Regions from separate parts of the Kribbella sp. NPDC054772 genome, predicted to be linked through region 2. Evidence: riboswitches for the same ligand, from Rfam matches in the RefSeq annotation. Region 2 holds a riboswitch; the other holds the start of a gene.
What was found. Region 2 has a riboswitch for glycine ahead of ACWGID_RS00775 (L-serine ammonia-lyase). Riboswitches for the same ligand answer to the same signal wherever they lie in the genome.
Positions count from the first base shown of each region.

Region 1: it holds a riboswitch for glycine, as region 2 does, so the genes downstream of both, gcvT (glycine cleavage system aminomethyltransferase GcvT) here and ACWGID_RS00775 (L-serine ammonia-lyase) in region 2, are expected to answer to the same signal.

Region 1 is NZ_JBSHBJ010000044.1:48,102-55,282, forward strand. It holds gene ACWGID_RS38235 (LacI family DNA-binding transcriptional regulator) at 1-753, shown strand, start outside; gene ACWGID_RS38240 (glycoside hydrolase family 6 protein) at 760-1,377, opposite strand; partial or broken gene ACWGID_RS38245 (hypothetical protein) at 1,409-1,762, opposite strand; gene glyA (serine hydroxymethyltransferase) at 1,942-3,213, opposite strand; gene gcvH (glycine cleavage system protein GcvH) at 3,215-3,589, opposite strand; gene gcvT (glycine cleavage system aminomethyltransferase GcvT) at 3,604-4,692, opposite strand; glycine riboswitch at 4,745-4,844, opposite strand; glycine riboswitch at 4,845-4,942, opposite strand; gene ACWGID_RS38265 (aspartate/glutamate racemase family protein) at 5,175-5,816, shown strand; gene ACWGID_RS38270 (hypothetical protein) at 5,851-6,042, opposite strand; gene ACWGID_RS38275 (sulfatase-like hydrolase/transferase) at 6,155-7,181, shown strand, end outside.
Region 2 is NZ_JBSHBJ010000001.1:141,600-148,780, forward strand. It holds gene ACWGID_RS00760 (hypothetical protein) at 1-21, shown strand, start outside; gene ACWGID_RS00765 (alpha/beta fold hydrolase) at 32-1,459, opposite strand; gene ACWGID_RS00770 (DUF3817 domain-containing protein) at 1,557-1,910, shown strand; glycine riboswitch at 1,908-2,000, shown strand; gene ACWGID_RS00775 (L-serine ammonia-lyase) at 2,080-3,453, shown strand; gene ACWGID_RS00780 (SDR family NAD(P)-dependent oxidoreductase) at 3,454-4,149, opposite strand; gene ACWGID_RS00785 (helix-turn-helix transcriptional regulator) at 4,253-5,083, shown strand; gene ACWGID_RS00790 (hypothetical protein) at 5,225-5,836, shown strand; gene ACWGID_RS00795 (hypothetical protein) at 5,833-6,750, opposite strand; gene lysX (bifunctional lysylphosphatidylglycerol synthetase/lysine--tRNA ligase LysX) at 6,808-7,181, opposite strand, start outside.

The sequences.
Region 1 (7,181 bases), on a different contig from region 2:
GTGGTCGGGATCGCCTCGGCGCTGGAGGAGACCGACCTCGAGCTGGTGCTGAGGACGGCGACCTCGGTCCCCGGTCAGGAACGGTTGCGGAAACTGTTGCGGAACGGAAAGGCCGCCGGCGTGATGCTGATGTCGATGCACGGCGACGACCCGCTCGCGCGACTCGCCGAAGAGGCCGAGGTGCCGGTCGTGTTCGGCGGCCGGCCGGTGACCTTCGAACCTCGGTACTACGTGGACGCGGACAACCGCGGCGGGGCGAGGCTTGCCGTCGAGCACCTGGTGGCTGTCGGCCGGACTCGGATCGCGACGATCACCGGCCGGATGGACGAGGCCGCCGGAACCGCGCGGTACAAGGGATTTCAGGAAACTCTCGCGGTTTCCGGGCTGGAGGCGCACCGGGTGGCGCACGCCGACTTCTCCGAGGACGGTGGCCGGAAAGCGATGGCGGAACTGCTTTCCGCACACCCGGATCTGGACGCCGTGTTCGTCGCTTCGGATCAAATGGCGATCGGTGCGTTGCGAGCGCTGGCCGACGCCGGCCGATCGGTACCGGCCGATGTCGCGGTGGTCGGCTTCAACGACATCGCCACCGCCCGGCACACGAGCCCGCCGCTGACGACCGTCAGTCAGCCGATCCAGGCGCTGGGCCGGGAGATGGCCCGCATGTTGCGGGCGCTGCTCGAGGGCAAGGACCCTTCACCCCTCATCCTCCCGACCCGCCTCGTTGTCCGGGACTCCGCCAGCTCCCGCTGAGCAGGCTCAGTTTCCGTTGATCAGGTGCGTGGCCAGGTCGGGGCTGAAGGTGCCGGCCGGGATGCCCGCGCCGATGCCGCAGTCGCCGTCGGAATCGCCCGGAACCTTGAGCCAGAGCAGCATTTCCGCGCCGCCGCCGTTCTGCGCTGGAACGCCGAGTTTCCGGCCCGGCGGGTTGCACCAGTCGTTTCCGGTTCCGTTTCCGTTCCGGCTGGTGTCGACGACGAACGGCTTCGCCGCGGACAGGTGGCTCTTCACCGCGTTGCCATAGGTCACCGACTCGGCGGTGGTGTAGTAGTTCGAGACGTTCAGCGCGAAACCGTGGGCGTTCGCCAGCCCGGCACCCTGGAGGCGCTGCGCCATCACGTCGGCGGCGACCCAGCCGGAGTTGCCACCGTCAAGGTACGCCCACGCGTTCGGCGCGAGCGCCTTGAACTGCTGGACGGCGTACCCGAGCATTCCGTTGCGTTCCGCGATCTGGTCGCTGTTCATGCAGTTGAAGTCGCCCAGCGAGTCCGGCTCGATGACGACCACCGCCGGACGGTTCCCGATCCCGCGCGCGAACTCCTGGATCCAGGTCCGGTACGCCGCCCGGTGACCCGGCACCACCGCCGGAATGGCCACCGCAGGCGTCCCGGCCCGGGATGTTGTACGCGACCAGCACCGGGAGTTTGTCGGCTGTGTCGGCGGCCCCCACGAAGCCGCCGACCGCCGCCCCGATCGCGCCGCTCCAGTTGCCGAACCAGCGCGCCATCGGCTTGCTCGCGATCGAGTTCTTGATCGCGGTCGCCCGGCCGTCGCCGCCGTTGTTCCGCACCCAGGTCGCCGGGTTCGAGTTCGGGTCGACGTAAAAGCCGCTCGTCAGCTGCACCGGGTTGCCGGCCGTCGCGGTGGCTGCGCCGGCTGGGGTTGTGCCGGCCGGGGTCGAGGCGTCGGCGGTGCGGATCACGGGTGCCACCACGGCACCGATCAGCCCGGCGGCCAGCAGGCCGCGCACGATCCATCTCATCTCTGCAGCTCCTGTCTCGAGCAAACGGGGCGGACGCTCCGGGAGCGCTCTCAGAAATCACTCACCGTATCGACAACATGCCCGATAGTGTCCGATCCAGGCGTTGCCGTCAACCGCTTGCAGAGAAAGCAAAATCGAGCATTTCTCGCTTTGCCGGATATGACCGGGAGCGCTTCCAGTCAGCTCCCGGCGTACAGCGGGAACTTCGAGGCCAGCACCGCGACGCGATCCCGCAGTACGGCGCGACTCTCGGTGTCCCGCGGGCGCAGCAGGGCGGTCGCGATGATGTCTGCGACCTCGCGGAACTCCGGGTCCCCGAAGCCTCGCGCCGCCAGCGCCGGCGTACCGATGCGCAGGCCCGACGACACCATGGGCGGCCGCGGATCGAACGGTACGGCGTTCCGGTTCACCGTGACGCCGATGGAGTGCAGGAGATCCTCGGCCTGCTGTCCGTCGAGCTCGGACCGCCGCAGGTCGACCAGGACCAGGTGCACCTGCGTGCCACCGGTCAGGACCGAGATCCCGGCTGCCTGGACGTCGTCCGCGAGCAGCCGTCCGGCGATCGCCCGCGCGCCGTCGAGCGTTCGGCGCTGCCGCTCGGCGAACTCGTCCGTCGCGGCCAGTTTGAAGGCGACCGCCTTCGCCGCGACAACGTGTTCCAGTGGACCGCCCTGCTGGCCCGGAAAGACCGCGGAATTGAGTTTCTTGGCGAGGTCCGCGCGGTTCGTGAGGATCACTCCGCCGCGCGGACCACCCAGGGTCTTGTGCGTAGTCGTGGTGACGACATCCGCATGCGGTACCGGGCTCGGGTGCAGCCCGGCCGCGACCAGGCCGGCGAAGTGGGCCATGTCCACCATCAGGTACGCGCCCACCAGGTCGGCGATCCGCCGGAAACCGGCGAAATCCAGGTGCAACGGGTACGCCGACCAGCCGGCCACGATCAGCTTCGGCCGGTGCTCGACGGCGAGCCGTTCGACCTCGTCCATGTCGACCCGGAAATCGGTGTCGCGGACGTGGTAGGAAACGACGTCGTACAGCTTTCCGCTGAAGTTCAGCCGCATTCCGTGCGTGAGGTGGCCGCCGTGGGCGAGGTCGAGGCCGAGGATGGTGTCCCCGGGCTCGAGCAGCGCGGCCATGGCCGCGGCGTTCGCCTGGGCGCCCGAGTGCGGCTGGACGTTGGCGAAACCGGCGCCGAACAGACCCTTCACGCGATCGATCGCGAGCTGCTCGATGACGTCGACGTGCTCGCAACCGCCGTAGTACCGGCGGCCGGGGTAGCCCTCGGCGTACTTGTTGGTGAGGACCGACCCCTGCGCCTGCATCACGGCGATCGGCGCGAAGTTCTCGCTGGCGATGAGTTCGAGGGTGTCGCGCTGGCGGCCGAGCTCGGCCTGGATCGCGGCGTGTACCTCGGGATCGGCGTCCGCGAGGTGCTGGTCCAGCAGGCTCATGTCAGGCACCGCCCGTCAGCGCTTCGTAGGCGGTCGCGTCGAGGAGGTCCGGCGTCCCCGAGACCTTCAGGCGGAAGAGCCAGCCGGCCTGGAACGGGTCGGTGTTCAGGACGGACGGGTCGGCGATCACCTCGTGGTTGATCTCGACGACCTCGCCGTCGGCCGGGGCGTTCAGATCGCTCACCGACTTCGTGGACTCGATCTCGCCGCAGGGCGCGCCGGCCCGGACAGTGGCGCCGACGATCGGCAGGTCGACGTACACGACGTCGCCGAGCGCGTCGGCGGCGAACGCGGTGATGCCGACGGTCGCGGTGTCGCCGTCGAGCGTCAGCCATTCGTGGTCGGCGGTGTACTTCAGGTCGGTCGGGACAGGCATGGTGGCTCCTGGGGTCAGCGGCGGTAGAACGGCAGGGTGACGACCTCGACCGGCTCGTGCCGGCCGCGGATGTCGACGAGCAACGGGGTTCCGGGCTGCTCCAGACCGGGGCGGACGTAGGCCATCGCGATCGGGCGGCGCAGGGTCGGCGACGGCGCGCCGCTGGTGATCGTGCCGACGGGTTCACCGCTTGGATCGAGTACGGCGTACCCGGCTCGTGGTGAGCGGCGCGAGTCGGACACCAGGCCGACCAGGATCTGCGTGGAGCCGTCGTCGCGGCGCTGGGCGAGTGCGTCCCGGCCGACGAAACCGTTTTCTTTGCCGAAGGCGACGATCCGGCCGAGTCCGGCCTCGAACGGCGTGGTCGCGGTGCTCAGCTCCTGGCCGTACAGCGGCATCCCCGCTTCGAGCCGGAGCGTGTCCCGGCACGCGAGTCCGGCCGGTCGCGGCCCGCTGGGTACGGCGCTGATCGTGGTCCAGACCCGCTGCGCGTCCGTCGGGCGGCAGTAGATCTCGAAGCCGTCCTCGCCGGTGTACCCGGTGCGGGCGAGCAACACGTTGCGCCCGGCAACGGTGCCGGCGGTGATGGCGTAGTACTTCAGTTGCTGGACCGGGAGTTCCGTGAGCGTTCCGACAACGTTTTCCGAATCCGGACCCTGGACCGCGAGCAGCGCCCAGTCGTCGGACGTGTTCCGTAACTGGCAGTCGTACGACTTGGTGCGTTCCTGGAGCGCCGCGTGGACAGCCGGGACGTTGCCGGCGTTCGCGACGACCAGGAAGTGTTCGTCGGCGAGGCGGTAGACGACGAGGTCGTCGACGATGCCGCCGGACTCGGTGCAGAGCATCGAGTAGCGGGCGCGGCCGACGGCGATCTTCGAAGGGTGCCCGACGAGCGCGTAGTCGAGCGCATGGCCGGCCTGTGGACCGGTCAGTTCGAGCTCGCCCATGTGGCTGAGGTCGAACAAGCCGGACGTGGTGCGGACGGCGTGGTGCTCGGCGACGTCGGAGGTGTAGCGGACCGGCATGGACCAGCCCGCGAAGTCGGTGAAACTCGCGCCGAGCTCTTGGTGCACGGCGTACAGCGGCGTGTGTCGGGACACGATGAGGAGGCTCCCTGGCTTCCGGCGCCACGCAGTGGCACCACCGGTTGGGTGACCTCCCCGCTCTGTCATCGGTACCTGAGAGCTTCACCGCAGAGTGTGCGGCTTGCACCGTGGGTGCAGGACACGACGGTCCTGACTTTCCAGAGGTTGCCTCATCCGGAGCGGTGACTGGGCCTGAGAGTTTCTGGGGAGAGTTGCTCCTCCGGCGCCCCTGCCTTGGTCGGGCAGGGAACTCTTCCGCCCCGGTTCGAACGGCACGATGTGCAATTGTGCGACCGACCGTATGCCGGACCGCCACCCGAGGTCAAACGATCGCGAAACCCGTTCCGGAACGCGCCGGAAACGCTCGAGGAGGGTGTTTCCTGCGCGACACGCGTGGCGTTGACCCGGTGTTCTGAAACGTGTCAATCTTGGGTTCCGAAGCAGCGCCGTTGATGTCGCCACCACAGCGGTATCACGCATTGAAACGTGAGGATCGTCGGATGACGCGGATCGCTTTCCTGCACACCGGGGCCGTGGTGATCCCGACGTTCGCGACGCTGGCCGCGGAGCACCTGCCGGGCGTCGAGGTGCAGAACCTGCTCGACGACAAGATCGTCGCCGACCTCGGACGCGGTGCCGCGGCGGAGCAGGTCGCCCAGCGGCTGGCCGACCTCGGTGACGCGGCCGTCGCGGCCGGCGCGGAGGCCGTGCTCTTCACCTGCTCGTCGATCTCGCAGTACGCCGCTCCGCTCGCCGACCGCATCGGCGTACCGGTGTACCGCGTCGACGAGGCGATGGCGGACGAGGCGGTGCGTGCCGGAAAGCGTGTGACGGTGATCGCGACGCTGCCGACCACCGTCCAGCCGACGGCCGCGCTGCTGCGTGAGCGTGCGCAGCTCCTGGATCAGGACGTCGAGATCACTGAAGTTGTTGTGCCCGGCGCGTTCGAGGCTGCCGTTGCTGGAGATCGTGCCCGTCACGATGCGCTGGTTGCTGCTGCCATCCAGGCGGCCGATGGCGACGTGGTGGTGCTGGCGCAGGCATCCATGGCATCGGCGGCCGAAGGGCTGGACCTCTCCGTCCCGGTCCTCACCAGCCCCGACCGAGGGGTACGCCGGCTCGCGGAAACACTTGCGCACTGACCGGAAACGGTCCCGCGCTAGGAGAACGACGCTGTTAGCGGCGGCGGCTGACGAGGCGTTCGAGGGCTCCGTAGGCGCCTAGGCCGAGGAGGCCGACGGCCAGCAGGAAGAGCACCACCGCGACGGTGATGTTCGTCGGGCGCACCAGAAGGCCGGCGACGAACAGGATCAGCCCGGTGACGGCGAAGGACACGGCCAGGCGGCGGCTCATCGGCTCGAACATCACGAGGGCGATGGTAGCGGGCCGCCCGGTCACCTCTTGACGACCACGCGGACCCTGCGGCATGGTTTACAGCGCTGTATTACAGCGCTGTAAAACCCGAGCAGAGAGTAGGTCGATGCGTCCCGACATCGTCATCGTGATGACCGATCAGCAGCGCGTGGGGCTGACCCGGCGGAGTGGGTATCCGGTGGACACCATGCCCTTCGTCGACGGGCTGGCGGACCGCGGAACGGATTTCCGGAACGCGTACACGGCCGCCCCGGCGTGCGTTCCGGCGCGGACGAGTCTGCTCACCGGACGGTTTCCGAGCGCCCACCAGGTCCGCCAGAACAGCAACGCGCAGTACGCCGCCTTCCAGCAGGACCTGCTCGACGTACTGCGGGGCGCGGACTACCAGCTGCACTTCGCCGGAAAGCCGCACATGCACCGCGGTGACGGGGACTTCGACACCTACGCCGGCCCCTATTTCCACACCCAGGGCCCCGAGCGCAGCGCGGACGAGAAAGCGTTCGACGAGTGGCTCGCGCAGCTCGATCACGGTGTTTCCGACGAGCCGACGCCGTACGACGTGACCTGCCAGCTCCCGTACCGGATCACGTCCGACGCGCTGAAGGCGATCGACGACGCCGACCCGGATCAGCCCGGTCTGTTCTGGGTCTCGTATCCCGAGCCGCACAACCCGTACCAGGTCCCGCAGCCGTACTTCGACCTCGTCGCACCGGAAGACGTTCCGCAACGATCGACCGGTCCCGAAGCGGCCGAGCAGAAAGGCGGAACGTACGCCTGGTTGCGGAAACTCCAGGAGGAAAAACGGCCGGGGTACGACGACAACTGGCGCCGCTACACCGCCAACTATCTCGGGATGTTGCGGCTCCTCGACGACCAGATTCGCCGCCTGCACGACGGTCTCGCGCAGCGGCAACGACCGCGCCTGACGATCGTGCTGGCCGACCACGGTGACTACGTCGGCGAGTACGGCCTGCAACGCAAGGGCGCCGGCCTGTCCGAGTTCCTGATGCGGATCCCGTTCGTCCTCGCCGGCGACGGCGTCGCCGTGCAGCAGCGCGACGAACCGGTCTCGATCGTCGACGTACTCCCGACCGTCTGTGAAGCCGTCGGCGCACCCATCCCCGATGGCGTCC
Region 2 (7,181 bases):
GTGATCGGCGTTCCGGTCTGACGCCGGCTCGTCACCCCGCCGGCGGTACGGCGGCACAGGTGCTGCCGCGCGTCGGTACCTCCCGGGAGATCAGGTAGTCGTCGATCGTGCCCTGCATGCACGGACTCTTCGAGTAGCTGCCGTGTCCCCAGCCCTCGTAGGTCAGCAGAACGCCGTACCGGCCGAGCTGGCGCGTGACGCTCTGGGCCCAGGGGTAGCCGGTCGCCGGGTCGTGGATCGCGTTCGCGACCAGCACCGGTGTCTTGAGGCCACGGACCTTCAGGTTGTGCTGCGGGTTGTTCGCGGGCGGTGCGCCGAGACAGATCGACACGGCCATCAGCGGACCCGGGTAGCGCATGTCCGGGTTGTTCCGCGCGACCCGCTGCAGGTGGGCGGCGTACTCGCGATAGTCGCGCACCGGCAGGTTCCAGTCCTGACAGAACACCGCCAGCGGGTACGACGTGAGCCCGGTCGCGGCGGCTGTCTTCGCGGGCGCACCGGCGGCGAGCGTGTCGGCGAGCGCGGACCACTGCGGCGCGTACAGCAACTTGAACACGGAGTAGCTGAGCTTGAACGGATCAGCCGACTTGGCGAGCAGGTCGGCCCACAGCGCGCGGACGTCGCGACCGTGCAGTGCACAGCTCGTTGTCGCGTCGCACCACTTCACGAACTCGTCGAACGAGTCCTGCGCCGCGGCGGCCTGGTCGTCGATGAATCCTCGGGTCGTGGCCGTGGCGTGGTCGATCGTGCTCTCCAGCACCATCGCGCGCACGCGGTCCGGGTACGTCTCGGCGTACTGCCCTCCGAGCAACGTGCCGTACGAGCTGCCGTGGAACGAGATCGTGGACTCGCCGAGCGCCCGGCGGACCGCGTCCACGTCGCGGACCGTCTGCCAGGTGTCCAGGTGGTCGTAGACCGGGCCGGTGTGTTCACGACAGTCCGTGGCGAGCTGGCGGTTGTACGTGAGCGTCGTACTGAACTCGGCCGCGCTCTTGACGATCGGCGAGGGTTGCTTCGCGACGAGGTCCGCCGAGCACTTCACCGGGTTGCTGCGGGCCACGCCGCGCGGGTCGAAGCTGACGATGTCGAAGCGGTCCTGCAGGTCGGTGCTGAACCGGCTGATCCCGGTCTTGATCCGGTCGACGCCGGAGTCGCCGGGACCACCCGGCCCGAACACCAGGACGCCGACGCGCTCGCCGGGCGCCTTCGCCGTACGGCGGGCGATCGCGAAGTCGAACGTCGGACCGCCGGGGTTTCGCCAGTCGACCGGCAACTGGAGCGTCGCGCACTGCGAGCCCTGCACTGCGGCGGGATCGTCCTTACCCTCGGGTTTGCAGTCGGACCACTGCACCGTGCTCGGTGGTGCGGCGGTTGCGGGCAGTGTTGTCAGTGTTGGCAGTCCGGCGGCCGCGACGCCGAAGAGTGCAGCGCCGATGACGGCGCGTTGGATGAGAACCATGCCGACGATCCTTCGGCAATCGCTTGCTTGCGGCATCGGGGAGCAGCCCCGCAGGACCCCGAACCCGGCTTGGGGGGCTTGTTAGGGTCGGGCATTGATGAGTACCAAACATGCGCAGTGGTTCCGGGTCGTGGCGATCGCCGAGGCGCTCTCGTGGACCGGACTGCTGATCGGGATGCTGTTCAAGTACGTGCTGTCCGACAACGAGATCGGGGTCAAGATCTTCGGCCCGATCCACGGCGGCATCTTCGTCGCCTACGTGATCACCGTGCTCGCGGTCCGCGGCCCGTTGCGCTGGTCCTGGCCGGTCACGCTGGCCGCGCTTGCCGCCAGTGTTCCGCCGCTGTTCACCTGGTTCTTCGAGCTCTGGGCAGTGCGCACGGGCCGGATTGACGCCGGGCGTGAGACCGCCGTACCGTCCACAGCGGAAGCTAACTCAACAGCCGCATGAACCCGTGCGGGAGAGACCCGGACCTGATCCGGGCGCCGTAGGAGCAACTCTCCCCAAGAATCTCTCAGGCACCTTCACCGTACGGGCGAGGCACCTCTGGAGGGCATCAGCCTGACAGAGCGGGGAGGACACCACTCGGTCAACGACGACCGGAAGGGACCTCCACACAATGGCGATCAGCGTCTTCGACCTGTTCAGTATCGGGATCGGCCCGTCGAGTTCCCACACCGTGGGACCGATGCGAGCGGCCCGCACGTTCGCGCTCGGCCTCGCCGCCGACGGTCTGCTGGCCGCGACGACGACCGTCGAGGCGCAGCTGTTCGGCTCGCTCGGCGCCACCGGGCACGGCCACGGCAGCAACAAGGCCGTCCTGCTCGGTCTCGAGGGTGCCGACCCGGAGACCGTCGTCACGCATTCGGTCGACGCCCGCGTCGAGACCATTCACGAGCGCGGCCGGATCCTGCTGGCCGGGACCCACGAGATCGCGTTCGACGAGAACACCGACCTGGTGATGCACCGCCGCAAGGCCCTGCCGTACCACCCGAACGGGATGATGTTCGTCGCCCGGGACACCACCGGCGCCGTACTGCGGGAGCGCACCTACTACTCGGTCGGTGGTGGCTTCGTGGTCGACGAGACCGCCGCGGCCGGGGACCGGATCGTCCCGGACACCACCCCGCTGAAGTACCCGTTCACCACCGGCGCGGAGTTGCTCGACCGGTGCCGGGAGTCGCAGCTGACGATCAGCGAGGTGATGCTCGCGAACGAGCTCGCCTGGCGCACCGAGGACGAGATCCGCGACGGCCTGCTGCACATCTGGCAGGTCATGCAGGACTGTGTCCGTGAGGGCTGCGAGACCGAGGGCATCCTGCCCGGCGGGCTGAAGGTGCCGCGCCGCGCACACTCCCTGCACCGCCGGCTGAGTGCCGACCCCTGGTCCGTCGATCCGTTGAAGGTGATGGACTGGGTGAACCTGTTCGCGCTGGCGGTCAACGAGCAGAACGCGTCCGGCGGCCGCATCGTCACCGCCCCGACGAACGGTGCCGCCGGCATCATTCCTGCCGTACTGCACTACTACCGGCGGTTCGTGCCGGGGTCGACCGACGACGGCGCGGTGCGGTTCCTGCTGGCCGCCGGCGCGATCGGCGTGCTGTACAAGGAGAACGCGTCGATCTCCGGCGCCGAGGTCGGCTGTCAGGGCGAGGTCGGCTCGGCCTGCTCGATGGCGGCGGCCGGCCTCTGCGAGGTCCTCGGCGGGACGCCGCAGCAGGTCGAGAACGCCGCCGAGATCGCGATGGAGCACAACCTCGGCCTGACCTGCGACCCGGTCGGCGGCCTGGTCCAGATCCCGTGCATCGAGCGGAACGCGATGGCGTCGGTGAAGGCGATCAACGCGGCCCGGATGGCGATGCACGGCGACGGCGTCCATGTGGTCACCCTGGACAAGGTGATCAAGACGATGCGCGAGACCGGCGCCGACATGAAGATCAAGTACAAGGAGACCTCGCGCGGCGGCCTCGCCGTCAACGTCATCGAGTGTTGATCACCACGGAACGGTGCCGTGGATGCTCAGGTACTCCGCGGTCGGGCCGTCCTGGTCGATCGTCGCCAGCCGCACGATGATCTCGGCGCCTTCCTCGACGGTCTGGTAACCGCTGCGTCCGTTGAAGTCGGTCGCGGTGTACCCGGGGTCGACGGTGTTGATCCGCAGGTTCGGCAGCTGCTTCGCGTACTGGACCGTCAGCATGTTCAGCGCCGCCTTCGACGCGCCGTACGCCGGAGCCGGGACCCACACCGGTACGGCGCCGGTGTGCGCCGCCGGGTCCACCGCCGTGGCGATCGAACCCAGCCCGCTCGACACGTTGACGACCGCCGGGTTGGCGCTGCGCTCGAGCAACGGCAGGAACCGGCGGAGCATCCGAACCGGTCCGTACACGTTCAGGTCGAACACCTGGTGGAGGTCCGCGGCGGTCAGGTCGCGCGCCTCCTTGCGCGGCCCCGGAATGCCGGCGTTGTTGATCAGTACGTCGAGCGCGTCGAGCTGTTCCGCGGCCGCGTCGACCGATTCGTCGCTGGTGACGTCGAGCGGCAGGTAGTGCGCGCCCAGATCGCTCGCCGCCTGCTTGCCGCGCTGCGGGTCCCGGGCGCCGATGTACACGGTGTGTCCGGCCTCGACCAACTGGCGGGCCGTTTCGTAGCCGAGGCCTCGGTTGGCCCCGGTGATGAGTGTCGTGGTCATGGGTTCACCCTCTCGCCGCGGTGGTCGACCAGGTAGTACCCACGATGTCCTAGGGAATGGCAGTACCAGGCTGGGACACGGCGGACGCGGAATACTGGCAGGTATGGGTGAGCTCGGGAGAACGCTGCACGCCTGGCGCGATCGGGTGACGCCGGAGCAGGTCGGCCTGCCGGCCGGCGGGAATCGGCGCGCTCCGGGGCTCCGGCGCGAGGAACTGGCGCAGCTGGCCGGGCTGTCGGTGGACTACATCGTCCGGCTCGAGCAGGGCCGGTCGGACTCGCCGTCCGTGCAGGTGCTGACCGCGCTGGCCCGGGCGCTCCGGCTGTCCGATGCCGAGCGCAACCATCTGTTCGTGCTCGCGGGCGAGGTCGAGCCGACGCCCGGCCGGATCTCGGCGTACATCCCACCGGGGGTGCAGCGCATCGTGGACCAGCTCGAGGGCGCGCCGCTGTGCGTGTGTGACGCGGCCTGGACGATCATCACCTGGAACCCGCTGTTCGCGGCGGTGATCGGCGACCCGTCGCCGTGGCACGGGCGCGAACGGAACATCATCTATCGGCATTTCGCGGCACCGGGCGACCGAATTGTCCAAACTCCGGAACAGCGACGAGAATTCCGGAACGCAATGGTAACGGATTTGCGTGCGGCGCTCGCCCGCTATCCGCACGACCCGGACCTGAAGGCGCTGATCGACGAACTGCGGGCCGGTGACGACGAGTTCGCGGGACTGTGGGACCGGCCGGTCGTCGGTTTCCACCGGTCCGAACGGAAGACCATCCGGCATCCCGAGATCGGTGACTTCGGCATCGATTGCGACGTTCTCGCCGTACCGGGCAGCGATCTGCGGATCGTGGTGTACACGGCGGCGCCGAACACCGAGGCCGCGGAGAAGCTCCGGCTGTTGTCGGTGATCGGGCTGCAGGCGTTGTCCTGAGCAATCAGCTAACGCAGTGCATTCCTACCCTCGCGTAATGCTGTATTCACCTGACTAATGATTTCACTTCGGCGGGGAATTTCTTCCAGGGGCTGTTTCAATCGGTCCACGAGCCGATACCCTTCCGGACTTGTGAGACCGATGTCTGCCACGGCTTCCCGCCGCCCGCCCTGGCAGCACGCGCGGCGGCTCCGCCAGGCCGCCACCGGCGCCGGCGTTCTGCTGCTCGGCTACCTGGTGCTGGTCTTCGTCGGCCTGCCCGGTGGTGGCCCGAAGCCGACGGTGCCGATCGCCGGTCCACAGCCCGGCCAGCCGACCCAGAACCTCCCGATCGGCATCCGTAGGACCACGACGGCACCGGCCACCACTCCCGCCCCGACGCCGGGTGTGACCACCGGGCCCACGACGTTGCCGACCGCAACGAAGCCGGGAGAGCCGGTCGATCGCCCGATGACGCCGTACCCGACCGGGACGCCGTACCCGACGGGTACGCCGACGCCGCAGATCGTCGAGACCACCGGGCCGACGATCCCGGTGGTGACCGATCGCCCGCCCACCGACCGGCCTGTCGTGCCGCCGCCGGCAACCCCGACCGTCACCCCCAGCGGACGGCCGACCACGACGGCCACGCCCACCGAGCCGCCGCCGACCACCACCACGCCGAGCACCCCGACGACACCGCCGGACGACCCTGACAAGCCTCACGGCCTGGGTGGGCTCCTGGGCTCGCTGCTCGACAAGCTCGGGCTCTAGTAGGCCTCGACCTCGGTCGTGTCGGCGTTGCCGCCGGTCATCGGCTGCAGGTTGACCTTCCAGCCCTGGTTGCGGCCGAACGTCTGGTCGAACTTGGTGAACGAGCAGTCCGACTGGAACTTCTGGTGGTCCAGGTCCCAGTCCGCGCCGCTCTTGTAGTAGAGGTGGTACGCGCCGCCGATCCGGTTCACGGTCGTGCTCTGCTTCGCCCGGACGTAGACCATCACCTGGGGTTGTCCCGGCGGTTGACCGTCGCCGACGATCGAGACCGCGACGTCCTTCGCCGTACCGTTGGTGATCTTGAGCTGGCCCAGCCCGTTGGAACCCCGGCGGAGCAGTACGTCACCGCTGTCCGGGCGGACCGATGCGGGCGCGGGACCTGGGTCGGGCAACGTCGCACCGAAGGTCAACTTGAGGCGTTCCAGCTGGGCGAGCGCCGCGTCGAGATCGGTCCGCAGCTGACGCTGCATCTTCTGCGAGGTGAACGCGACGCCACCGCACCGCGCGTCCTCCTCGGACCTCGCCTCGGTGCTCGTCAGCCGCAGCGCCGCCACCCCGACCCGCTCCTTCAGCAGCTCGTGTACGGCGCTCAGGCGCGACGTCACCGAGAGCGCGGCCAATCGGACGTCGATCGTGTTGAGCGACTCGGCCAGCGTGCTCATCGCCTCGGCCAGCCCCTCGGCCGTCCGTACGCGGGTCAGTTTCCGCGCCGGTTCCGACAACACCTGATCGATCCGCGTCAGCTCGGCCTGGTACGCGCCCAGGCCCAAGGGCGCCGCCGCCGAGACCGACTGTGCCGGCGCCGGCACCGCGCTACTGGACGCCGGGGCAGACGGGATCGACGGAGTGTCCGGCTTCGCACCGCACCCCGCCAGCAGCCCGATCCCTGCGCACAGCACAACCCAGCACTTCATCCCCACCCCCTGGGTTCCCCAACCCGTGAGCTGCCAAGGGTATGTCATCGCGGCGGGTCAGTCCCGCGGGGCGGGCCTCACGAACGGGAACGCCAGCGTGCTGCGGATGTTCTGCCCGGTGAGCATCATCATCACCCGGTCCACGCCGACCCCCAGACCGCCGGTCGGCGGCATCGCGTACTCGAGCGCGGACAGGAAGTCCTCGTCGAGCGACATCGCCTCGGGGTCGCCGGCCGCGGCCTTCAGCGACTGCTCGGTGAGCCGCCGGCGCTGCTCGACCGGGTCGACCAGCTCGGAGTACGCCGTCCCGATCTCGGCACCGAAGGCGACCAGGTCCCAGCGTTCGGCGAGCCGTGGTTCGGAGCGGTGCGTGCGGGTCAGCGGTGACGTCTCGAGCGGGAAGTCGGTGTAGAACGTCGGGAGCGTGGTGT